Dongshaea marina: one gene and its partners. The protein of the gene in region 1 interacts with the protein of each later gene in a pairwise test. Links are inferred from orthologs where the notes say so. Each region holds a gene or a part of one and is shown in the gene's direction. Other genes may lie near its edges.

What was found.
Region 2: the proteins of rlmB (region 1) and DB847_RS19620 interact in binary tests that used the Escherichia coli proteins (3 or more experiments, as listed by UniProt). The link is inferred for Dongshaea marina from one-to-one orthologs.
Region 3: the proteins of rlmB (region 1) and tsaE interact in binary tests that used the Escherichia coli proteins (3 or more experiments, as listed by UniProt). The link is inferred for Dongshaea marina from one-to-one orthologs.

Annotation. Positions count from the first base shown.
Region 1 is NZ_CP028897.1:4,516,850-4,527,574, reverse strand. The notes cover bases 7,664-10,663. They hold rlmB (23S rRNA (guanosine(2251)-2'-O)-methyltransferase RlmB), read left to right. Parts: upstream 7,664-8,794; coding sequence 8,795-9,532; downstream 9,533-10,663. Other genes in these bases: DB847_RS25830 (GNAT family N-acetyltransferase), read left to right, coding at 9,563-10,456; rnr (ribonuclease R), read left to right, coding at 7,664-8,798. In the rest of the region: DB847_RS21145 (hypothetical protein), read left to right, coding at 5,761-6,018; more of rnr, read left to right, coding at 6,402-7,663; DB847_RS21120 (LA_2272 family surface repeat-containing protein), read left to right, coding at 10,724-10,725. UniProt on the Escherichia coli protein: Specifically methylates the ribose of guanosine 2251 in 23S rRNA.
Region 2 is NZ_CP028897.1:4,200,310-4,211,262, reverse strand. Bases 7,954-10,953 are described here. They hold DB847_RS19620 (NAD(P)H-hydrate dehydratase), read left to right. Parts: upstream 7,954-8,727; coding sequence 8,728-10,179; downstream 10,180-10,953. Other genes in these bases: DB847_RS19610 (N-acetylmuramoyl-L-alanine amidase), read left to right, coding at 10,743-10,953; tsaE (tRNA (adenosine(37)-N6)-threonylcarbamoyltransferase complex ATPase subunit type 1 TsaE), read left to right, coding at 10,232-10,705; queG (tRNA epoxyqueuosine(34) reductase QueG), read right to left, coding at 7,954-8,729. Outside these bases: DB847_RS19680 (methyl-accepting chemotaxis protein), read right to left, coding at 84-1,961; DB847_RS19675 (SLC13 family permease), read right to left, coding at 2,121-3,539; asd (archaetidylserine decarboxylase), read right to left, coding at 3,752-4,612; small ribosomal subunit biogenesis GTPase RsgA, read right to left, coding at 4,657-5,700; orn (oligoribonuclease), read left to right, coding at 5,788-6,333; DB847_RS19630 (hypothetical protein), read left to right, coding at 7,100-7,555; more of queG, read right to left, coding at 7,578-7,953. UniProt on the Escherichia coli protein: Bifunctional enzyme that catalyzes the epimerization of the S- and R-forms of NAD(P)HX and the dehydration of the S-form of NAD(P)HX at the expense of ADP, which is converted to AMP.
Region 3 is NZ_CP028897.1:4,199,278-4,201,988, reverse strand. What follows is about bases 1-2,694. They hold tsaE (tRNA (adenosine(37)-N6)-threonylcarbamoyltransferase complex ATPase subunit type 1 TsaE), read left to right. Parts: upstream 1-957; coding sequence 958-1,431; downstream 1,432-2,694. Other genes in these bases: DB847_RS19610 (N-acetylmuramoyl-L-alanine amidase), read left to right, coding at 1,469-2,694; DB847_RS19620 (NAD(P)H-hydrate dehydratase), read left to right, coding at 1-905. Also shown: more of DB847_RS19610, read left to right, coding at 2,695-2,711. UniProt on the Escherichia coli protein: Required for the formation of a threonylcarbamoyl group on adenosine at position 37 (t(6)A37) in tRNAs that read codons beginning with adenine.

The DNA of each region.
Region 1 (10,725 bases):
TTCGGTAAGTTTTGGTTAAACTTTGTTCTGCTTGACGGGTTTTGTGGATAAAAGTGTGCAAAATGCCTTGCTAAGGTGTGGTTAACCTCGAGCCTCAGTCTTTTTAGCATTTTTCTTAAAAAAAGCCTTGCATGAGCGCGGGAGATCTCTATAATTCGCTTCCGTTGTCAGGCAGTGCCAAGCGCACTGGCGACGAGGTCAAAAAGTTGAAACAAACGGCTTGACTCAAAATTCGGAACGGGTAGAATGCTCGTCCTGCTTCGAGAAGAAGCAACGCTCTTTAAAAATTAGAACAGGCAATCTGTGTGGGCACTCGCAATGAGTTAAAGCGATAAAACATATTTTATCTCTTTATATTGTTGAGTGACTATATAAGTTAATTCAGTGATTAAAGAGAGCAATGATTTAAATTGAAGAGTTTGATCATGGCTCAGATTGAACGCTGGCGGCAGGCCTAACACATGCAAGTCGAGCGGAAACGAGAAGTAGCTTGCTACTTCGGCGTCGAGCGGCGGACGGGTGAGTAATGCATAGAAATCTGCCCAGTTGAGGGGGATAACCACTGGAAACGGTGGCTAATACCGCATAAGCCCTTCGGGGGAAAGAGGGGGACCTTCGGGCCTCTTGCGATTGGATGAGTCTATGTGAGATTAGCTAGTTGGTGAGGTAAGGGCTCACCAAGGCGACGATCTCTAGCTGGTTTGAGAGGATGATCAGCCACACTGGGACTGAGACACGGCCCAGACTCCTACGGGAGGCAGCAGTGGGGAATATTGCACAATGGGGGAAACCCTGATGCAGCCATGCCGCGTGTGTGAAGAAGGCCTTCGGGTTGTAAAGCACTTTCAGCGAGGAGGAAAGGGTGCGTATTAATACTGCGCATCTGTGACGTTACTCGCAGAAGAAGCACCGGCTAACTCCGTGCCAGCAGCCGCGGTAATACGGAGGGTGCAAGCGTTAATCGGAATTACTGGGCGTAAAGCGCATGCAGGTGGTTTGTTAAGCCAGATGTGAAAGCCCGGGGCTCAACCCCGGAATAGCATTTGGAACTGGCAGACTAGAGTCCTGGAGAGGGGGGTAGAATTTCCGGTGTAGCGGTGAAATGCGTAGAGATCGGAAGGAATACCAGTGGCGAAGGCGGCCCCCTGGTCAGAGACTGACACTCAGATGCGAAAGCGTGGGGAGCAAACAGGATTAGATACCCTGGTAGTCCACGCTGTAAACGATGTCAACTTGAAGCTTGTGACTATAAGTTGTGGGTTTCGGAGCTAACGCGTTAAGTTGACCGCCTGGGGAGTACGGCCGCAAGGTTAAAACTCAAATGAATTGACGGGGGCCCGCACAAGCGGTGGAGCATGTGGTTTAATTCGATGCAACGCGAAGAACCTTACCACCCCTTGACATACTGAGAATTTTCCAGAGATGGATTAGTGCCTTCGGGAACTCAGATACAGGTGCTGCATGGCTGTCGTCAGCTCGTGTCGTGAGATGTTGGGTTAAGTCCCGCAACGAGCGCAACCCTTGTTCACAGTTACCATCATTAAGTTGGGGACTCTGTGGAGACTGCCGGTGATAAACCGGAGGAAGGTGGGGACGACGTCAAGTCATCATGGCCCTTACGGGGTGGGCTACACACGTGCTACAATGGCGGATACAAAGGGCAGCGAACTTGCGAGAGTAAGCGAATCCCATAAAGTCCGTCGTAGTCCGGATTGGAGTCTGCAACTCGACTCCATGAAGTCGGAATCGCTAGTAATCGTGAATCAGAATGTCACGGTGAATACGTTCCCGGGCCTTGTACACACCGCCCGTCACACCATGGGAGTGGGTTGCAAAAGAAGTAGGTAGCTTAACCTTCGGGAGGGCGCTTACCACTTTGTGATTCATGACTGGGGTGAAGTCGTAACAAGGTAACCCTAGGGGAACCTGGGGTTGGATCACCTCCTTACCTATGCGCTTTATCATGCTAGTGTCCACACAGATTGTACTGTTCGATTTATATAAGAGTTTCTATGGGTCTGTAGCTCAGTTGGTTAGAGCGCACCCCTGATAAGGGTGAGGTCGGTAGTTCAAATCTACTCAGACCCACCAATTCATTCCGATGCATCGTTATGAAAATCGTCGCTTAGTGAACTAAGCGTCCTCATTTCATGCCTTGTCTCGAAAGGAATTGGTATGACATAGAGTTGGGGCTATAGCTCAGCTGGGAGAGCGCCTGCTTTGCACGCAGGAGGTCTGCGGTTCGATCCCGCATAGCTCCACCAATTCTCGAGAAGTCAGAGAGATGCATTGATGTATCTCTGTGACTTTTCTTGTATAGAAAGTCTTGTTCTTTAAAAATCTGGAAAGCTGATTAAATTCAAAGTTCTTTAGACATAACAAGTGTCTTGGAAACTTGAGGCGGAAAACAACTAATACATTAGTTGCTTTATGACCCTGAGTTCATTTGGGGTTGTATGGTTAAGTGACTAAGCGTACACGGTGGATGCCTTGGCAATCAGAGGCGATGAAGGACGTGCTAACCTGCGAAAAGGGTTGGTGAGCTGGTAAGAAGCGTTATAGCCAACCATGTCCGAATGGGGAAACCCACTCACTTTAGTGAGTATCTCATGCTGAATACATAGGCATGTAGAGGCGAACCCGGGGAACTGAAACATCTAAGTACCCGGAGGAAAAGAAATCAACCGAGATTCCCTAAGTAGCGGCGAGCGAACGGGGATTAGCCCTTAAGTTTGATATGAGCAAGTGGAACGGTCTGGAAAGTCCGGCGATAGAGGGTGATAGCCCCGTACACGTAAGCGAATATTGAATGAAATCGAGTAGGTCGGGACACGTGGTATCTTGACTGAACATGGGGGACCATCCTCCAAGGCTAAATACTCCTGATTGACCGATAGTGAACCAGTACCGTGAGGGAAAGGCGAAAAGAACCCCTGTGAGGGGAGTGAAATAGAACCTGAAACCGTGTACGTACAAGCAGTGGGAGCATCCTTCGGGGTGTGACTGCGTACCTTTTGTATAATGGGTCAGCGAGTTACTTTCAGTGGCGAGGTTAACCGAATAGGGGAGCCGTAGGGAAACCGAGTCTTAACTGGGCGAATAGTCGCTGGGAGTAGACCCGAAACCCGGTGATCTAGCCATGGGCAGGTTGAAGGTTGAGTAACATCAACTGGAGGACCGAACCCACTAACGTTGCAAAGTTAGGGGATGACCTGTGGCTGGGGGTGAAAGGCCAATCAAACCGGGAGATAGCTGGTTCTCCCCGAAAGCTATTTAGGTAGCGCCTCGGACGAATACTATTGGGGTAGAGCACTGTTTCGGCTAGGGGTCATCCCGACTTACCAACCCGATGCAAACTCCGAATACCAATAAGTACTATCCGGGAGACACACAGCGGGTGCTAACGTTCGTTGTGGAGAGGGAAACAACCCAGACCGCCAGCTAAGGTCCCAAAGTTATCACTAAGTGGGAAACGATGTGGGAAGGCCCAGACAGCCAGGATGTTGGCTTAGAAGCAGCCATCATTTAAAGAAAGCGTAATAGCTCACTGGTCGAGTCGGCCTGCGCGGAAGATGTAACGGGGCTAAGTGATACACCGAAGCTGCGGCAGCATACTAGTTATGCTGGGTAGGGGAGCGTTCTGTAAGCCTGTGAAGGTGGATTGAGAAGTCTGCTGGAGGTATCAGAAGTGCGAATGCTGACATGAGTAACGATAATGGGGGTGAAAAACCTCCACGCCGAAAGACCAAGGGTTCCTGTCCAACGTTAATCGGGGCAGGGTGAGTCGACCCCTAAGGCGAGGCCGAAAGGCGTAGTCGATGGGAAACAGGTTAATATTCCTGTACTCGCTGTAATTGCGATGGAGGGACGGAGAAGGTTAGGTGGGCCAGGCGTTGGTTGTCCTGGTGAAAGTGCGTAGGCTGAGTGTTTAGGTAAATCCGGACGCTCATTAGGCTGAGACACGAGACGAACATCCTACGGGATGGAAGCCATTGATACCCTGCTTCCGGGAAAAGCTTCTAAGCTTCAGATTACAGAGAATCGTACCCCAAACCGACACAGGTGGTCGGGTAGAGAATACCAAGGCGCTTGAGAGAACTCGGGTGAAGGAACTAGGCAAAATAGTACCGTAACTTCGGGAGAAGGTACGCCGCTGATGGTGAAGTCCCTTGCGGATGGAGCTGTCGGTGGTCGCAGTGACCAGGTGGCTGGGACTGTTTATCAAAAACACAGCACTGTGCAAACTCGAAAGAGGACGTATACGGTGTGACACCTGCCCGGTGCCGGAAGGTTAATTGATGTCGTTATCCCTCGGGAGAAGCGGTTGATCGAAGCCCCGGTAAACGGCGGCCGTAACTATAACGGTCCTAAGGTAGCGAAATTCCTTGTCGGGTAAGTTCCGACCTGCACGAATGGTGTAACCATGGCCACGCTGTCTCCACCCGAGACTCAGTGAAATTGAAATCGCTGTGAAGATGCAGTGTACCCGCGGCTAGACGGAAAGACCCCGTGAACCTTTACTACAGCTTGGCACTGAACATTGAGCCTGCATGTGCAGGATAGGTGGGAGGCTTCGAAGCGGTAACGCCAGTTATCGTGGAGCCATCCTTGAAATACCACCCTTGCATGTTTGATGTTCTAACCTCGGTCCATTATCTGGATTAGGGACAGTGTCTGGTGGGTAGTTTGACTGGGGCGGTCTCCTCCCAAAGAGTAACGGAGGAGCACGAAGGTGGGCTAAGTACGGTCGGACATCGTACGGTTAGTGCAATGGCATAAGCCCGCTTAACTGCGAGACAGACACGTCGAGCAGGTACGAAAGTAGGTCATAGTGATCCGGTGGTTCTGAATGGAAGGGCCATCGCTCAACGGATAAAAGGTACTCCGGGGATAACAGGCTGATACCGCCCAAGAGTTCATATCGACGGCGGTGTTTGGCACCTCGATGTCGGCTCATCACATCCTGGGGCTGGAGCAGGTCCCAAGGGTATGGCTGTTCGCCATTTAAAGTGGTACGCGAGCTGGGTTCAGAACGTCGTGAGACAGTTCGGTCCCTATCTGCCGTGGGCGTTGGATGATTGAGAGGAGTTGCTCCTAGTACGAGAGGACCGGAGTGAACACACCTCTGGTGTTCGGGTTGTCACGCCAGTGGCACTGCCCGGTAGCTACGTGTGGAACTGATAACCGCTGAAAGCATCTAAGCGGGAAGCAGGCCTCAAGATGAGTCATCCCTAAGACTATAAGTCTTCTGAAGGGCCGTCCGAGACTAGGACGTTGATAGGCAGGGTGTGTAAGCGTTGTGAGGCGTTGAGCTAACCTGTACTAATGACCCGAGAGGCTTAACCATACAACACCCAAGTGAGAGACGCTTGTGTGTCTTAAGAACGAATTAATCACTTTCTGGATTTAAGTTTTTTGTCTGGCGACCATAGCGCGGTGGCCCCACCTGATCCCATTCCGAACTCAGAAGTGAAACGCCGTAGCGCCGATGGTAGTGTGGGGGTTCCCATGTGAGAGTAGGTCATCGCCAGACTTTGATTTTGGAGCGGTAGTTCAGTTGGTTAGAATACCGGCCTGTCACGCCGGGGGTCGCGGGTTCGAGTCCCGTCCGCTCCGCCATATCGAAAGCCCCAGCCGAAAGGTTGGGGCTTTTTTGCATATCATCCCTATATCAAACTTACCCTGAATCTCTCAGACGACCTCGCCAGAACCTCAGCGGCGAACCATGCTTAACTTAGTCATGGCCGAGGAGTGTGCACTATGTTCAGGCTCAAGTTATTGATAGCGTGTGGCGGGCTGTTTATCTGCCTGGCGGCATTTGCGATGCCAGGCCGAATGGGTGGAGCACCACAAAGAGGCCAGCCAACCCATACACCTCAGGTTGTGAAGCCCGGCGTCACACCTCACTGTATCGAGGCTGAGTGTGGCGATATTCAAGGCGTCAGCCCGGTGCAACAGCGTGAGCAAAGAGTCGTGAAGCCGGTGCCTCGTCCCCCTTTAGTTCGCGGACGAGGTTAACTCAGGTAAGCTAAATCGCCGAATATCTCACAAAAGGTTGAGCTTGCCTGATAAAAAGCGTAAAAAGCGGTTCAAGCCGAGTGTTTTTTATAATCAACGGGTGATTCCCTGCCCGAATTCAGGCACTCTTGAGATGACTTTCAGGAGGCTCTGATGTGATGGGAACTGAAATATTTGAGCTGATAGGGCTGATAGCGATCTTGGTGTGTATCGCAGCAGCAGCCTTTGTTGCTCCGAAACAGAATCCGAAAAGGACCAAGAAAAAATTTATATGACGAAAATAAATGGGTTGCGGTGCAATCCAATATCTACTGCCTGCCATCATAGATCCGCTGTGTGGCATACATTTATAGTAATGACCGACCTTCAAAAGCGAGTATCTTATGCCAGCCGATCCCCACTTTGAGCGAGAGGCTCAGAAATACGAAAACCCGATCCCCAGTCGCGAATTTATTCTGCAAATGATTGAGGAGCGAAAAGCCCCTGCCAGCTTTGATCAGCTGGTTAAACTGCTCAAGCTCGAAGAGGAGGAGCAGACCAAGGCCCTGCGCTATCGATTGCGAGCGATGGAGCGTGATGGCCAGCTGGTATTTACCCGCAGTCGCTGCTATGCGCTTCCGTCACGACTGAATATGCTCCAGGGATATGTGATGGGGCATAGGGATGGCTATGGCTTTTTCCGCCCGGACGATGGAGAGGGCGATCTCTTTTTATCGGCACGGGAGATGGAGCAGCTGATGCACGGTGACTACATCCTGGCTCAGGCCAATGGTGAGAGTTACCGCGGCAAGAAGGAGGCTCGCCTGGTGCGGGTCCTCAAGAGCCGGGAAAATGAGATCGTAGGTCGCTACTTCATTGAAGATGGGATTGGCATGGTGGTGCCTGATGATCAGAGGATCTGTCAGGATATTATCATTCCGCCCGAAGAGAACCGGGGTGCTCGTCAAAGCCAGATCGTGGTTGTTGAGCTGATCCACCGGCCATCGCGCCGGCGCAATGCGGTCGGGCGGATCACCGAGGTGCTGGGCGAGCAGATGGCGCCGGGGATGGAAACCGAGATGGCCCTGCGCACTCACGGCATTCCCCATACCTGGCCCGAGGAGGTCACCAAGGCTGTCAAAGGTCTTAAGGAGGAGGTACCGGAATCGGCCAAGAAAGATCGGATGGATCTGCGAGAGCTGCCACTGGTCACCATTGATGGCGAAGATGCCCGGGACTTTGATGATGCTGTTTTCTGTGAGCGAAAGCGCCTTGGTGGCTGGCGGCTGTGGGTTGCCATTGCCGATGTCTCTCATTATGTGAAGCTTGGCACCGCTTTAGATAAGGAAGCTTATACCCGGGGTAACTCGGTCTATTTTCCTGATCAGGTGGTCCCCATGTTACCCGAGGTGCTCTCCAATGGCCTGTGTTCGCTGAACCCCAAAGTTGATCGCCTGTGTATGGTCTGTGAGATGACAGTCTCTAAGGCGGGTCGGCTTTCCGGGTACAAGTTTTATCCTGCGGTGATGAACTCTCATGCGCGGCTGACCTATACCAAGGTAGCGGCGATGCTGGAGGGGGATAAGGAGCTACGTGAGCAGTATGCGCCCCTGGTTCCACATATCGAGGAGCTGCATAACCTCTATCAGGCTTTGAATGCGGCCCGTAAGGTGCGGGGTGCGATGGAGTTTGAATCCCAGGAAACGCGCTTTATCTTTAATGCCGAGCGTAAAATCGATCATATCGTGCCCCTGGTGCGTAATGATGCGCACAAGCTCATCGAAGAGTGCATGATCCTGGCAAACATAGCGGCAGCTCGCTACGTGGATAAGCATAAGGCAGCGGCTTTGTTCCGTACCCATGCCCGCCCGGGTGAGGAGAAGTTAACGGCATTCCATAGCTTCTTAGGGGAGCTCGGATTATCTCTCAATGGTGGCAACCAGCCCCAGCCGAAGGATTTTGCCGAACTGGCTCGCAAGATCGAGGGACGCCCCGATGCCGAACTAATTCAGACCATGCTGCTGCGTTCGATGAAGCAGGCTATCTATGAGGGTTCAAACGAGGGGCACTTTGGGTTGGCATTAACCGCCTATGCACATTTTACTTCACCGATCCGCCGCTATCCGGATCTGATTCTGCACCGGGCCATCAAGTATCTGTTTAAGAAAGAGCAGGGGCTGTTTAAGAAGAAGTGGACCTCGGATGGTGGCTTTAACTACCAGCATGATGAGACCGATGGCTTGGGGGAGCACTGCTCAATGACGGAGCGGCGCGCCGATGATGCGACCCGCGAGGTTTCGGATCGCCTCAAGTGTGAATTCATGCAGGATCATGTCGGCCTTGAGTTTGATGGGGTAATCGCGGCGGTGACCGGCTTTGGCTTTTTTGTGAGACTCAGGGAGCTGCATATCGATGGCTTGGTCCATGTCTCCAGCCTGCAGAACGATTACTACCAGTTTGATCCGCAGCGCCAATCTCTGATCGGTGAGAGTTTCCGCCGTGTCTATCGTCTCGGTGATGAGCTCAGGGTCAAGGTGGTGCGGGCCGATCCGGAGGATCGCAAGATTGACTTTGAGTTGGTGGGTGAAGATAAGGGTAAGCAGCGTCGCTCCCGGCCTGGCAAGAGCTCAGCAAAGCCTGTTAAAACATCTGGTGCCGAAAAGGAGAAGGGGGCGAGAGCCTCCACCAAACGTCGTAGCAGCACTTCCGAAAAGAAAGCGCCAAAAAAGAGATCAACAGAGAGTAGCAACAAGCGCCCACGGCGCAAAAGCAGCAAGCAGGTAAAAAAGAGTAGCAAATGAGTCATGAATTAATTTTCGGCATCCATGCCGCCAGCAGTGCCATAGAGAGAAGCCCGGAGCGGATCATTGAGGCTTTTGTGATGCAGGGACGCCTCGATCAGCGGCTGATGCCGCTGCTCGAGCAGCTTAAAGCCTATGGGGTTTCGATTCAGACCATGTCACGCAAGAACCTGGATGACAAAGCCAAAGGAGGTCGTCACCAGGGGATCATGTTGAGATTACGTGAGGCGCCAAGGCTCAATGAACAGGATCTGGAGGAGCTGCTTGATAAGAGTGAATCTCCGCTGTTGTTGGTGCTTGATGGGGTGACCGATCCCCACAACATTGGAGCTTGTCTGCGCAGCGCCGATGCGGTGGGTGTCACGGCTGTGGTGGTGCCTAAGGATAAATCAGGCGGTCTGAGTGGTACCGCCCGCAAAGTGGCCTGCGGTGCGGCTGAATCTGTTCCCTTCATTCAGGTGACTAACCTGGCCCGGACTCTCAGATCTCTCCAGGAGCGAGGGATCTGGATTGTGGGCACTGCAGGAGAGACGGATGTTGAGCTTTATCAGGCCCAGCTCACCGGGCCCATGGCTCTGGTGATGGGAGCCGAGGAGAAAGGGATGCGCCGCCTGACCCGGGAGTGCTGCGATCAGTTGATTCGGATCCCTATGGCTGGCGCTGTCTCCAGCCTTAATGTCTCGGTCGCCACCGGGGTTTGCTTGTTTGAGGCGGTGCGTCAGCGTAGAGTGTAAATTTCAGATTTCCCGGGGAGAAGTTGAGCGATGCACAGTCAGGAGCTGCGCTGGAGTTGTCAGCGCTTTTGCGAGCTAAGTCCAGAAGAGCTTTATCAGATATTGGCACTTCGTAGCCAGGTGTTTGTTGTCGAGCAGCAGTGTGCCTATCTGGATCCCGATGGTCAGGACCGCCTCTCGGGAACTTATCATCTGTGTGGTTGGCAGGGGGAGACCCTGGTTGGCTACCTACGCCTGCTGGCTCCCGTGTCCGCTGAGTATAACCAGGCGATGATCGGTCGGGTGGTGGTGTCGCCCGCACAGCGGGGCCAGGGGATCGCCCATCACCTGCTGGAGCGTGGGGTTGCTGAGTGTCGTCGGCTGTGGCCAAGCTCTAATATCGGGGCCCATGCCCAGAGCTATCTTGAGGACTTTTACCTGCAGCATGAATTCAGGGTTGCAGGTGAAGAGGAGCTGGAGGATGGGATCCCCCACAAGATGATGCTTCTCTGCTCCCAGGGACAGCTCGAAGCCAGGGTTGTCGATTTTTCGGGTCAGAATGCTGAAGCGATCGCCTATGTTCGGGAGCAGGTATTTACCCTGGAGCAGGGAATTGATGCCGCCATCGACCTCGATGGGCTGGATCCGGCTTCAACCCAGGTGCTGGTCTATGAGGGGGAGACTCCTGTCGCCACCGGCAGGATGCAGTCCGATGGACATATCGGGCGGATTGCCGTCTTAAAAGCTCATAGGGGCAGCGGTGTAGGGCGTCTGGTGGTCGAGACTCTCATTGAGTCGGCCCGCCTCCAGCAGCTCCCCAGGGTCTATCTGGGGGCCCAGTGCCATGCGATCGACTTCTATCAGCAGCTTGGCTTTAAGGCCTACGGCAGTGAGTTTGAAGAGGCCGGGTTACCCCATCAGATGATGGAGCTGAATTTCGACTGAGACCCTCCCTTTCATCGGTTAGCTGGTTTTTAGTTTGTGACGGCAGCTTTCAGTGTTACTACTGAAAGTTGCCGTTGATATTTCCGACAGACAAACAATCCAGGATAATAAAATGAAACTCAGACCCGTGACCCTCGCCCTGTTAGCATTGGCATCCGCCTCGGCTATGGCTGCTGAGCCAGCTCAACCAACTCAACAAACTCAGCCCGTACAGCTGTCGGTTCCCAACAAGAACTTTCCTAATGACAATGTAGAGGGGGGCGGCTGGT
Region 2 (10,953 bases), 320 kb from region 1 along the record:
TCAGCCAGGGAAAATACTTGAGCTGGCTCAAAACCTTCAAGGCTCCAGTGGAGCCTTGAAGGTGATGGGGATACATTGAGGGATTAAATCTTGAACTGACGGACCTGTTGATTTAACTCCTGCGCGATATTTCTTAGCTCTTGAGAGAGCTGATTGGAGTTTTCAGCTTCACCGGACAGCTCGTCGGAAACATCTTTAACGGCTTGCAGGTTACGGCTGACCTCATCGGTAACTGCTCTTTGCTCCTCGGCTGCACTGGATATCTGAGTCGCCATGTCGGTGATCTGGTTAATGGACTCGGTGATCTGCTCCAGGGCAAGGGTTGCATTGTTTGCTTCCTCGACACTTCCCTGGGCCAGCTCCTGACCCTCTTTCATTGTGTGCACCGCATTTTGAGTATTCTTTTGTAGTGTCTCGATCATGGAGCGGATCTCTTCAGTCGAGCTGTGGGTCCGCTGTGATAATACCCGCACTTCATCGGCAACCACCGCAAACCCGCGTCCCTGTTCACCGGCTCGTGCGGCCTCAATCGCCGCATTGAGCGCCAGCAGGTTGGTTTGTTCGGCTATTCCCTGGATAGTCGAGAGAATGGTATTAATCTCTTGGGTGTTTTTCTCAAGTTCCAGAATGATATTGGAGGTATCTTCTACTTGGCTGGCCAGGGTGGTGATCGACAGCTGGTTACTGCTTATCACCTCCTTACCTTGTTCACAACTATTTGCCGAGCTGCGGGCCGCATCGGCTGTTTGTTCTGCATTACTGGCAACTTCATTTGCCGTGGCTGACATCTCATGGACAGCAGTGGCGATTTGAGATATCTCATTTTGCTGAGTCGCCAGCCCCATACTGGTTTTTTCTGCCACCTCATTTGAGGCCTGTGATTGCTCCCCAAGGTGGACAGATGAGCTGGATATATCCCCCACCATGGCATGTAGCTTTTCGACAAAGGCATTGACGTGGCTTGCCACGGTACCAACTTCATCCATGTGCTCAATCTTTAGCCTTTGTGTTAAGTCGCCGTTTCCTTTAGATAGATCCTCCAGAGCCAGCGACATACTTTGTAGTGGTGCAAACAGCTTGTTGATGACAAGGTAGGCGATACCTACAACGATCAGAAATTGGATCACTCCAAAAATGACTGAGTCTTTGATAAGTTGATTGACTGAGGAGTAAGCAACAGATTGTTCTGTGACCAGACCTAAGAACCAATTCGAATCAGGGACCTCTTTGATTTTTACCAGTTGAGCTTCATCATTGAGGATCATCTCACTGGGGCGAGTTTGATTTGCTAACTGCTGGATGCGTGAAGGCGTTAGCTCTGGCGATATCTCGGTGCTGGCTTTAAGACTCAATGCTTTATCTGGATGGGCAACGATGAGCCCATCTTTATTCACCAGAAAAGCATAGGTTCCGGCCTTTTTAATGGAGAGCACATCCTTGACGACATCTGTTATCGCAACATCAGCCCCGATCACTCCGGTAACATTTCCCCGGGTAAAGGGCTCAGCAATGGTGAGTACAACAGTTCCTGTGGCGAGGTCGTTGTAAGGAGGCGTGACGATTAACTTACCGGCGGACTGAGCTTGTTGATACCAGGGGCGCTGACGGGGATCAAAACCTTCAGGCCAGGGCCAGGGCTTACTGCTGAGGATCCCTCCGGTTGAAGTGCCCACATAAACCAGATCAAAGTGACCAGAGCGCATCGTTTGGTTGAGAAAATCCAGAGGCTGCTCATCTTTAGTGAAAGCCTCTTTGGCGGCCGCTGTGATCTGCTTGCGGGCACTAAGCCACTTATCGATGCTCGAGGCCGCGGCCGTTGTCAGGGTTTCCAGAGATGAGCTTATCTCCGCGGTTGTCTCAGACTTGAGCTCTTTGACGGTTAACCAGGTCTGGGCGAGAGAAACCAGGGCGATGACGATAGCCAGTGCCAGGATCAATTTATTTTTTATTGAAAGGTTCATCTGTATCTTCCCTGTCAGTGATTGCCTTCAGGATGGATCTTTAGAGTCGGTATACTATTCAAACTAGACCAGTTTGGCGGTGAAGGGACTTTCTTTGAGTAGGGAAAGGCAGAGGGCACAGACAGAAGCGACGGATAGCAGCTTCTGTCTGTGTCTTGATTAGATAAGTTTACTGACCGCCATCGCCAGATAGATAAGAAAAAGCCCACTTCCCCCGAGAATGATGCCTGTCTTCATCAGATCCCGGGTTTCAATGAGGCCACTGGAGTAGGCCAAGGCATTCGGCGGGGTGCTCACAGGTAAAATCATCCCTAAAGAGGCTGAGAGAGCTACGAAAACCAGCAATGAGGTTTGCCCGCCAAAGGGAAGCAGTGAGTCTGCTGAGCTGCCGATCGCAGCGGCAATTGGCATCAGCAGGTTAGCCGTTGCCGTATTGGACATGAAGTTTGCCATCAGATAGCAGACCAGGGTCATCACTATGATGATCACCGGACCATCGAGCTCATCAAAACGGATGGCATGAGCCAATTTGACCGCCAGCCCGCTCTTGTCCAGCGCCAGCCCCATGGCGATACCACCTGCGACCAGCCATAACACATCCCAGTTGATCTGTTTGAGCTCCTGTTTAGTGATGATCCCGGTCAGAGAAAAGACCGCCAGCGGGATGATGGCAACCACATAGGTGTTCATCCCGTGCCAGGCGGTGGTCAGCCATAACAGTATGGTGGCAGCAAAGGTGATATAGACGATCCAGGGTTTAACGCCCTGCTGGAATTTGCCCTCCAGGTCAATTTTTAGCTCCGGCGTCTGCGCCGGGTAGAGTTTTCTCAGCAGCAACCAGCCGATCATCAGCTGTACAGCGACAAAGGGAATTCCGAATGACATCCACTGGGCAAAGCTGATCCCTCCATTCTGCAGGTACTGCATGGCGATCGCGTTGGGAGGCGTGCCGATCGGGGTGCCGATCCCGCCGGTGTTGGCCGCAATCGGGATCGCCAGGATCAAAGCCTTAAGTCCGGGATCCTGAGCTGAGTTAGCGGCGATTAACGGGCCGATGATCGCCATCATCATCACTGTGGTGGCGGTATTGGACATAAACATGGAGAACATCGCGGTGATCAGCATCAGCCCCAGCATCACGAAGTGAATTTTTTTTCCAAATGGCCTAAGCAGCACCCGCGCCAGATTGGCATCCAGCTCATATTTGGAGGCGGCGATGGCTAATGAGAAGCCACCCAAAAACAGGATGATGATCGGCGAGGAGAAAGAGCCCAGCAGCATCTTATAGCTAAGCAGGGCTCCCAAAGGATGGCCAACGCCATCGCCGTGGCTGATCAAAAAATGCAGCCCCTTATCGGAAACGCTGATGAGTAGCAGGGTGATGATCAGCAGTGAGGTTGCAAAAACCGGTACCGGCTCCAGCACCCAGAGCAGAGCCGCCATGATGAAGATGGCGATGATTCGATGCTGAACGACGGTTAGCCCCTCAATGGGAAAGCTATGGGTTGGGATCAACAGGATGATCCCGGTAATGATGAGGGTGATCACTAACTTACTCAGTGCGATCCTGTCACTCATAGGGCGTTGGCTCCATTATCCGCCGAGGGCCAGAAGGATGATATCTGGCAGCTTACGTTCTGAGGTTAAGGTTTATGGTGCTGGATTTACCCTGGGGTTTCCACTTAAATTCCGGAAAAGCTTGTCGCAGGTCACAGGGGAGTGGGAGGGAGAAAATATGTTGCCTCTGAGCTCTCAGGGCCATGGGGCCCGAGAGCTGCTGTGAGCTTGAATTAGGCTTTCTGAGCCAGGGGCTCACCCATGCGGGTCTTAAAGCCAGAGGCAAGTTCGGCCTCAAACGCAATCGAATCTTTAGGGAACAGGCAGACCACGGTACTTCCCAGCTTAAAGCGTCCCATCTCATCACCCTTTTTCAATTTGGGAGCCGTGGTCTCAGGGTAGCTCCACTGCTGGATTTTCTTTCCTGCTGGTGGAGTAACCGTACCGGACCATACGGTTTCTATGCTGGCCACTATGGTTGCGCCGACCAGCACCATCGCCATCGGGCCAAATTCGGTTTTGAAGATACACACCACACGTTCATTGCGGGCAAAAAGCTCAGGGACATTTTCTGCGGTCAGCGGATTCACTGAAAACAGCTCTCCCGGGATATAGATCATCGATTCAAGCTCACCATCACAGGGCATGTGGATGCGGTGGTAATCACTTGGAGCAAGATAAATGGTTGCAAACTGACCCGCATCGAAACGTTCAGCCAGCTCCTTACTACCGCCCAACAGGGTGCGGGAGCTAAAATCATGGCCCTTAGCCTGGATGATCCGCCCCTCCTTGATCGCGCCTAGCTGACTGATAGCCCCATCAACCGGTTGGGCTAATACATTGTCACCTTCGCAGATGGGCCGGGCTCCCTCTTTGAGGGCTCGGGTAAAGAACTGATTAAAGCTCTTGTACTGCTCCGGCTGCTCGAACTCAGCTTCATCCAGGCTGATCTGATAACGCTTCATGAAGGTACGAATCAGGTATTGGGTCAGGCTACCGCACTCGGCTGCAGCCAGCAGGCCGACCAATCGGGAGATCAGGTGCTTGGGCATGCAATACTGAGCGGTCACTTTCAGGGTGTCTAGGATACTCATGGTTCGTATTTACTCTTGTGTGTCTGGGGATGCGATGCCGAAAATCAGCTCTGAGGGCGCTGCCGGGTCGGCTGATCCTGCATCGAATCCAGTATCTTATGATAGCTTTGATAACGCTGCTGGCTGATGGTTCCCTCTTCAACCGCCTGACGAATCAGGCAGCCGGGATCATCGCCGTGGCGGCAATCGCGAAACTTGCAGCCACCGATAAACTCGCGAAGCTCTTTAAAGCACCAGGTGATCCTCTCGACCGGAATATCCCACAGCGAGAACTCGCGAACTCCCGGGGAGTCGATGAGCTCACCGCCGCTGGGGAAGTGGTAGAGACGGGCCGTGGTTGTGGTGTGCTGACCAAGGCCAGAGTTTTCTGAGACTTGGTTGGTTACAGCTTCAACTTCCGGCATCAGGGCGTTGATGAGAGATGACTTACCGACTCCCGACTGTCCCACAAAGATACTGGTCCTGTCTTTGAGCAGGGCATGGAGGGCATCGAGTCCCTCACCGGTTTCACAGCTCAGGCACAGTGTCTGGTAGCCCAGCTCCTGATAGAGTTGCAGTTGTTGGTCAAGGGATTTCCGGGAGGCATCATCCAGCAGGTCTATCTTATTAAGCAGCAGGATCGGTTTGATCTCGACATTTTCTGAGGCCACCAGGTAGCGATCGATAATATGGGACGAGAACTCAGGAACCACGGCCGAAACGATAATGATTTGATCAATATTCGCCGCCACCGGTTTGATCCCGTCATAGTAGTCGGGACGGGTCAGCAGGGATTGGCGGGGATGAACTGCCTCAACTACGCCGTTGATCCCCTGTGAGGGGTCGTTTTCCTTCGCATTTCTCCATACGACGCGGTCACCCGTGACCAGGCTGGAGATGGTGCGGCGGATATTGCAGCGGAATATATCTCCGGATGAATCCTCTATGTCAGCGTGTTGACCAAATCGACTGATCACCCGCCCCTCTTGGGCAGGGCCAAGCTGAGAATCGTCAAATTTAGACTCATCCTTTTGATAATTAAGACGTTTTTTAAGGTTGCTACGCACCCTGCGCTGCTGACCCTGACTAAGTTTTTTTCGTTTGGCCACAAAAATTTGATGGTTTGATGCAGAATAAAGCCCTTATCATACAACTATATGCCTAAAATTACCTATAAAAGGCTTGGTGTAATTCACATGTCTTGTAAAGAGAAAAACCTGATTTGGCTGGATATGGAGATGACAGGGCTTGATCCTGACATTCACCATGTTCTGGAAATTGCCACCATAGTGACAGATCTCGACCTCAATATTCTGGCTGAGGGACCGGTTATTGCCGTACACCAGCCCGAGGAGGTGCTTCAGGAGATGGATGAGTGGAATACCAGAACCCATGGTGCATCTGGTCTTATCCAGCGGGTGAGGGAAAGTAAACTTGATGAAAAGATGGCGGCAGCCGAAACCGAGAAATTCCTGAACAAATGGGTCAAGCGAGCCAGTTCTCCTATGTGTGGTAACACCATAGGGCAGGATCGCCGTTTCATGCACCGTCATATGCCTGAGCTGGAGCGTTTTTTCCATTACCGAAATGTCGATGTCAGCAGTATTAAGGAGCTGGTGCGCCGCTGGAAACCCGAGGTCCTCGATGGCCTGGTGAAAAAAGGTACCCACCAGGCTCTGGATGATATCCGCGAATCAATTGAAGAGCTCAAGTACTACAGAAAGCATATTTTTACCATCTGATATCAGATGATTTCATAGAGAGCGGAGCCATGGGCTCCGTTTTTTGTTGGCAAAATCAACATCCCCGGTACAAAAAAACACCCAGCTGAAATAATCGGGATAAATTTCAAAAAAAACTTGAATCAACGGCGAATACTCTTATAATTCGCAGCCCGTGTGAGGACACATTTTGCGGGAATAGCTCAGCTGGTAGAGCACAACCTTGCCAAGGTTGGGGTCGCGAGTTCGAATCTCGTTTCCCGCTCCAAGTTCTCTCACACAAATTTGATTGCGGGAATAGCTCAGCTGGTAGAGCACAACCTTGCCAAGGTTGGGGTCGCGAGTTCGAATCTCGTTTCCCGCTCCAAATTTTCGAAGACCAGATATGCGGGAATAGCTCAGCTGGTAGAGCACAACCTTGCCAAGGTTGGGGTCGCGAGTTCGAATCTCGTTTCCCGCTCCAAATTTTCGAAGACCAGATATGCGGGAATAGCTCAGCTGGTAGAGCACAACCTTGCCAAGGTTGGGGTCGCGAGTTCGAATCTCGTTTCCCGCTCCAAGTTTTCGAAGACCAGATTATGCGGGAATAGCTCAGCTGGTAGAGCACAACCTTGCCAAGGTTGGGGTCGCGAGTTCGAATCTCGTTTCCCGCTCCAATCTCTCCTATTTTTCCAATTTAAAGCAAATTTAACCCAGCTATCCTGAACCTGATCCGATCTATTTTGCTGCTTATTTGTGCAGTTGCGGTTTATACTGAAACTGATCTCATTCAAGGAGGAGCACGACAGTGCGATTCAAACAGGTCAATGATCTACTCAACTATCTTGTGACGGTCCACCAGACCATCCGTGATTATTACGTCAAGATGGAGGAGGAGAGCTGTCAGGAGCGCAGCAAGCTGTTACTCCAATTTATGCAGCAGTGTGAAGATGAGGCTTGCAACAATATTCGGGCTTTTCAGGACGACGCCAGTAAGGCTGTTCTGGATACCTGGTCGGATGCAGTCTTTGATGCAGACCCTTTGGCTCCCTTAGCAAACCTTGAGATACACCCTTATCTGGGAAGTGATGAAATCGTTTCGCTGGCAACGGATGTTGCTCAGGCTTTGATCGATCAACTTGAAAGGTTGGTTGAGGAGGCCCCGACCGACGGTACCCATGAAACGCTCGAAAACATCATCACCTCAGAGAAAAACCGCCTGCACAAGTTGGTGCACTCAACTCATCGTCTTGATGATATGTAAGAAGGGCGCTCCCGGTTAATGTTCAGGCATGGAACGGGAGCGCTTTTTTGATCCACCGGATAAGCCGCGCCTTCTGGCGGTTTTCGACTTGCTCCTGATCTTTTTTAAGTTTTTGCTGCTCTAACGCCCAATCGACATGCTCTTTGACCAGCTCTGAAGAGACCGCCTGCCGTTGTTCGAGTGCCTCGATAATTCGCGGCTGGTAGGGGGCATTGCCAAGGGCCACTGCCAGGTTTCGCTGCCAGCGTTCAAAGCCGATGCGCCGAATCGGCGAGCCCTCAGTCACCTTGAGAAACTCGCTCTCACTCCAGGAAAAAAGCTCTAACAGTTCCGGTTGGAGCAGTTGCTGGCGTGGCGAAAAATCGCTTTCTTGGGTCACAGGTGCATAACGATTCCAGGGACAGATCAACTGGCAATCGTCGCAGCCGTAAATCCGGTTACCGATAGCAGAGCGTAGCTCCGGGGGAATTGGACCTGCATGCTCTATGGTCAGGTAGGAGATGCAGCGCCTGGCATCCAGCTGGTAGGGCGCGACAATAGCTCCGGTGGGGCAGGCCTTGATACAGGCGGTGCATTTACCACACTCCGGGTTTGCCGGCGCATCCATGGGCAGGGGAAGGTCGATTAGCAGCTCGCCGATAAAAAACAGTGACCCCTGCTGCTGATTTAGCAGCAGGGTGTGCTTGCCTATCCAGCCGAGCCCTGCCTGCTCGGCCAGAGGTCGCTCTAAAATTGGCGCCGAGTCCACAAAGGGGCGGTAGTTGAGCTTTAGCTCTGGCAGAGCTTGCTGCAGGCGTTCCGCCAACAGCTTAAGCTTTTTGCGGACAACCTTGTGATAATCTCTTCCCAGCGCATAGCGGCTGATATAGCCAAGGGTTGGATCTTCCAGAGTCGTGGCGCAGCGGGCATCTTCGGGCATATAGTTGATGCGAGCACTGATGACCCGTAGCGTTCCGGGCAGAAGTTCACCCGGGCGGGCCCGCATCAGGCCGTGACGTGCCATATACTCCATCTGTCCATGAAATCCCGCATCCAGCCAGGATTGCAGCAAAGGCTCGTGGGCTCTGAGATCCACCCCACAAATCCCGATGCTATCAAACCCTAGCTCAGCCCCCCATTGCTTGATATCTTGGGCAAGATTATGGAGTTGTGACTGAGATGGAGTATTAGACATGGCCGAGACGCTCACCCAAATAGCGCACACTCTACCACAGACCCTGTGGCGTGCGCAGCAGATCCGCAAAGCTGAGCCTGAGCTGGCCAAAGCCCATGGGATCTCCATGTATACCCTGATGGAGCGGGCCGGTGAAGCGGCTTTTGATTGCCTCAAAGTCCAGTGGCCGGAAGCCCGGCGTCTGTTAATTATCTGCGGTGTCGGTAATAACGGAGGGGATGGCTATGTTCTGGCCCGGCTGGCTCGAAGAGCGGGCTATCAGGTAGAGCTAGCTCAGCTTAAAGATTCCAAGCGGCTGACCGGCGATGCGGCGCAGGCCCGCGATCTCTGGCTTGAGGCCGGAGGAAGTATTCATACTCCCGCTGAGGTCAACTGGCAGGCGCCGGAGTTATTGATCGATGCCCTGCTCGGCACCGGGCTCAGTGGTGAGGTGCGTCCCGAGTTCTCTGATCTCATCGCACGAATCAATCAGGCGCCGCAACCCGTGCTCTCCTTGGATATCCCCTCGGGGCTGGATTCAGACAGTGGGAGCATACTAGGCTGCGCCGTGAAAGCTCAGGCCACCATTACCTTTGTCGGAATAAAGCGGGGAATGCTGACCGGACAAAGTGCAGACTATGTGGGAAAACTTTATTTTGCAGGTCTTGGGATCGCCTCAGGTCTTGATGCGCACTACCAGCCCGCCGCTATGCGTGATGATTACCAGAGCTTATCCTGCTGGCTCAAGCCTCGTTCCCGCTATGCCAACAAGGGAGCTTTTGGGCGGCTGATGCTGATAGGCAGTGCCCTGGGGATGCCCGGAGCGATGCAACTTGCCGGAGGTGCGGCACTTCGCTCCGGAGCCGGGCTGGTCCGGGTGTGCTGTGCTTCAGAAAACTACCTGCCCATGACTTCGGTGCACCCAGAGCTGATGGTATGTTGCGATGATCCGGCGCCTTATTGGAGCTGGGCCAGCGCTCTGGTGATTGGACCCGGGTTAGGGCAGCAGCGGTGGAGTCAGGAGATGCTCGACCTGGCCCTTGCTCAGGACAAGCCTCGGGTTATTGATGCCGATGGACTGAATCTTTTGGCCCGGCAGGGGCCAGCAGCCCTGGAGGGGGAGAGTCATATATTGACTCCCCACCCGGCCGAGGCTGCCCGGCTGCTCAATTGCTCGGTGGAGGAGGTGGAAGCGGACCGCTTTGCCGCGGTGCAGAAACTTCAGGAGCGCTATGGGGGAGTGGTACTGCTAAAGGGCAGTGGGACCCTTATTTGCGATGGCCAATCCGTCTATCTTTGTCACGAAGGAAATCCCGGGATGGCAAGTGGTGGGATGGGCGATCTGTTATCTGGTATCATTGGCGGATTATTGGCTCAGGGCCTAAGCTGCACTCATGCGACACGCCTCGGAGCCGCAATTCATGGCGAAGCCGGTGATCGGGCCGCCACCGGGGGGAGCGGGGGATGTTAGCCTCGGATCTCCTGCCCTGGATCAGAACATTGATGAATCCTGAGATTAGCCGTTGATGACAGAAATTAGATTACAACTTGAGAATGAACAGGCCACCGTAAGTTTGGGAGGTCAACTGGCCAAGGCATGCCAGCAGTCCGTCGTGATTTTTTTACATGGGGAGCTGGGGGCCGGTAAGACGACCCTGAGCCGGGGTTTTGTGCAGGGGATGGGCCATACCGGACGGGTAAAGAGTCCGACCTATGCTCTGGTTGAGCCCTATCAATTGGGGGAGTGGAGCGTCAGTCATTTTGATCTTTATCGCCTTTGTGATCCCGAAGAGCTGGAATATATGGGGATCCGTGACTATTTTGCGGATAACAGCCTGTGCCTTATCGAATGGCCGGAAAAGGGCAAGGGGATGTTACCCGAGCCTGATCTGGAGCTGTGGCTGGCCTACCAGGGAGAGCAGCGGGTGGTAAGGATTCAGGGACATACAGAAGTCGGCAAAGCGATCGTTCGGGCAGTAGGAAGCAGTGAGCATTAAAAAATATGGATGGCCCCTTTTAGGGCTATGGCTGGCGATGCTGGCCTTTTCATCTGTTGCAGCAAACCGGGTTAATAGTGTTCGGGTCTGGTCAGCCCCGGACAAGGTTCGGGTGGTCCTGGATCTCAGGGATAAGCCTGATTACAGCTATTTTACCCTGACCAAGCCCAATCGCCTGGTGGTGGACCTCAGCAACACGAAAATGGGGGTTAACCTCAGCAAGCTTGAGTATAAAAAGAGCCTGCTGC
Region 3 (2,711 bases), 320 kb from region 1 along the record:
CCGTGAAAGCTCAGGCCACCATTACCTTTGTCGGAATAAAGCGGGGAATGCTGACCGGACAAAGTGCAGACTATGTGGGAAAACTTTATTTTGCAGGTCTTGGGATCGCCTCAGGTCTTGATGCGCACTACCAGCCCGCCGCTATGCGTGATGATTACCAGAGCTTATCCTGCTGGCTCAAGCCTCGTTCCCGCTATGCCAACAAGGGAGCTTTTGGGCGGCTGATGCTGATAGGCAGTGCCCTGGGGATGCCCGGAGCGATGCAACTTGCCGGAGGTGCGGCACTTCGCTCCGGAGCCGGGCTGGTCCGGGTGTGCTGTGCTTCAGAAAACTACCTGCCCATGACTTCGGTGCACCCAGAGCTGATGGTATGTTGCGATGATCCGGCGCCTTATTGGAGCTGGGCCAGCGCTCTGGTGATTGGACCCGGGTTAGGGCAGCAGCGGTGGAGTCAGGAGATGCTCGACCTGGCCCTTGCTCAGGACAAGCCTCGGGTTATTGATGCCGATGGACTGAATCTTTTGGCCCGGCAGGGGCCAGCAGCCCTGGAGGGGGAGAGTCATATATTGACTCCCCACCCGGCCGAGGCTGCCCGGCTGCTCAATTGCTCGGTGGAGGAGGTGGAAGCGGACCGCTTTGCCGCGGTGCAGAAACTTCAGGAGCGCTATGGGGGAGTGGTACTGCTAAAGGGCAGTGGGACCCTTATTTGCGATGGCCAATCCGTCTATCTTTGTCACGAAGGAAATCCCGGGATGGCAAGTGGTGGGATGGGCGATCTGTTATCTGGTATCATTGGCGGATTATTGGCTCAGGGCCTAAGCTGCACTCATGCGACACGCCTCGGAGCCGCAATTCATGGCGAAGCCGGTGATCGGGCCGCCACCGGGGGGAGCGGGGGATGTTAGCCTCGGATCTCCTGCCCTGGATCAGAACATTGATGAATCCTGAGATTAGCCGTTGATGACAGAAATTAGATTACAACTTGAGAATGAACAGGCCACCGTAAGTTTGGGAGGTCAACTGGCCAAGGCATGCCAGCAGTCCGTCGTGATTTTTTTACATGGGGAGCTGGGGGCCGGTAAGACGACCCTGAGCCGGGGTTTTGTGCAGGGGATGGGCCATACCGGACGGGTAAAGAGTCCGACCTATGCTCTGGTTGAGCCCTATCAATTGGGGGAGTGGAGCGTCAGTCATTTTGATCTTTATCGCCTTTGTGATCCCGAAGAGCTGGAATATATGGGGATCCGTGACTATTTTGCGGATAACAGCCTGTGCCTTATCGAATGGCCGGAAAAGGGCAAGGGGATGTTACCCGAGCCTGATCTGGAGCTGTGGCTGGCCTACCAGGGAGAGCAGCGGGTGGTAAGGATTCAGGGACATACAGAAGTCGGCAAAGCGATCGTTCGGGCAGTAGGAAGCAGTGAGCATTAAAAAATATGGATGGCCCCTTTTAGGGCTATGGCTGGCGATGCTGGCCTTTTCATCTGTTGCAGCAAACCGGGTTAATAGTGTTCGGGTCTGGTCAGCCCCGGACAAGGTTCGGGTGGTCCTGGATCTCAGGGATAAGCCTGATTACAGCTATTTTACCCTGACCAAGCCCAATCGCCTGGTGGTGGACCTCAGCAACACGAAAATGGGGGTTAACCTCAGCAAGCTTGAGTATAAAAAGAGCCTGCTGCAGAAGATCCGTGGCAGTACGCCAGCTAAGAAGGGCAGCTACCGACTGGTCTTTGAGCTTAAACAGCCGGTCAAGCCTGTGTTGTTCCCTCTGCAGCCGGTGAAACCCTACGGCGATCGTTTGGTGATCGACCTGCCTGTTCCCCAGGGAAAACAGGTGGCAAAGGTGACCCATAGCAAGCCTCAGGTGTCACAACCTAAGGCCGTTAAGCCTTTTCCATTGGTGATAGCCATAGATCCGGGCCACGGAGGAGAAGATCCTGGCTCAATCGGAGCTCATGGTCGCTATGAGAAAACCGTGACTCTGGCGATCGCTAAGCGCCTGCAGAAGCTTATTAATCAGCAGTATGGGATGAAGGCGATCCTAACCCGCACCGGTGATTATTATGTTGGCCTGACTCAGCGTAGTGAAATCGCCCGTAAGAGCGGGGCAAATCTGCTGATCTCGATTCACGCCGACAGCTTTGCCAGCTCTCAGCCCAGGGGGGCTTCGGTCTGGGTGCTCTCCCTGCGCCGGGCCAATCGTGAGATGGGTCGCTGGCTGGAGGATCAGGAGAAGCAGTCCGAGTTGTTGGGTGGGGTCGGCAAGGTGATAGCCAAGACCGACCCCAACCCCTATCTGACCCGGACTTTCCTGGATCTTTCCATGGATCGCTCCCGTGCCGTCGGCTATGCGGTGAGTCTGGATGTGGTCAGGGAGCTCAAGCGGGTCGCTTATATGCACAAAGATGATCCCCAGCATGCGAGCCTTGCGGTGCTGAAATCGCCGGATATCCCATCACTATTGGTGGAGACCGGCTTTATCTCTAATCCTCACGACAATAAACTGCTGTTTAACGATGGCTACCGGCAGAGAGTCGCCGAGGCCCTGTTTCGCGGGATCAAAGATTACTATCTGCAGCATGCCCCCAAGGGCTCCATGTTTGCTTTGCGCTATGGTGTGAAAAAATACGTGGTCCAGCGCGGAGATAGTCTGTCGGTTCTGGCAAAACGCAATGGAACCAGCATGAGCTCTATTCGTAAACGCAATAACC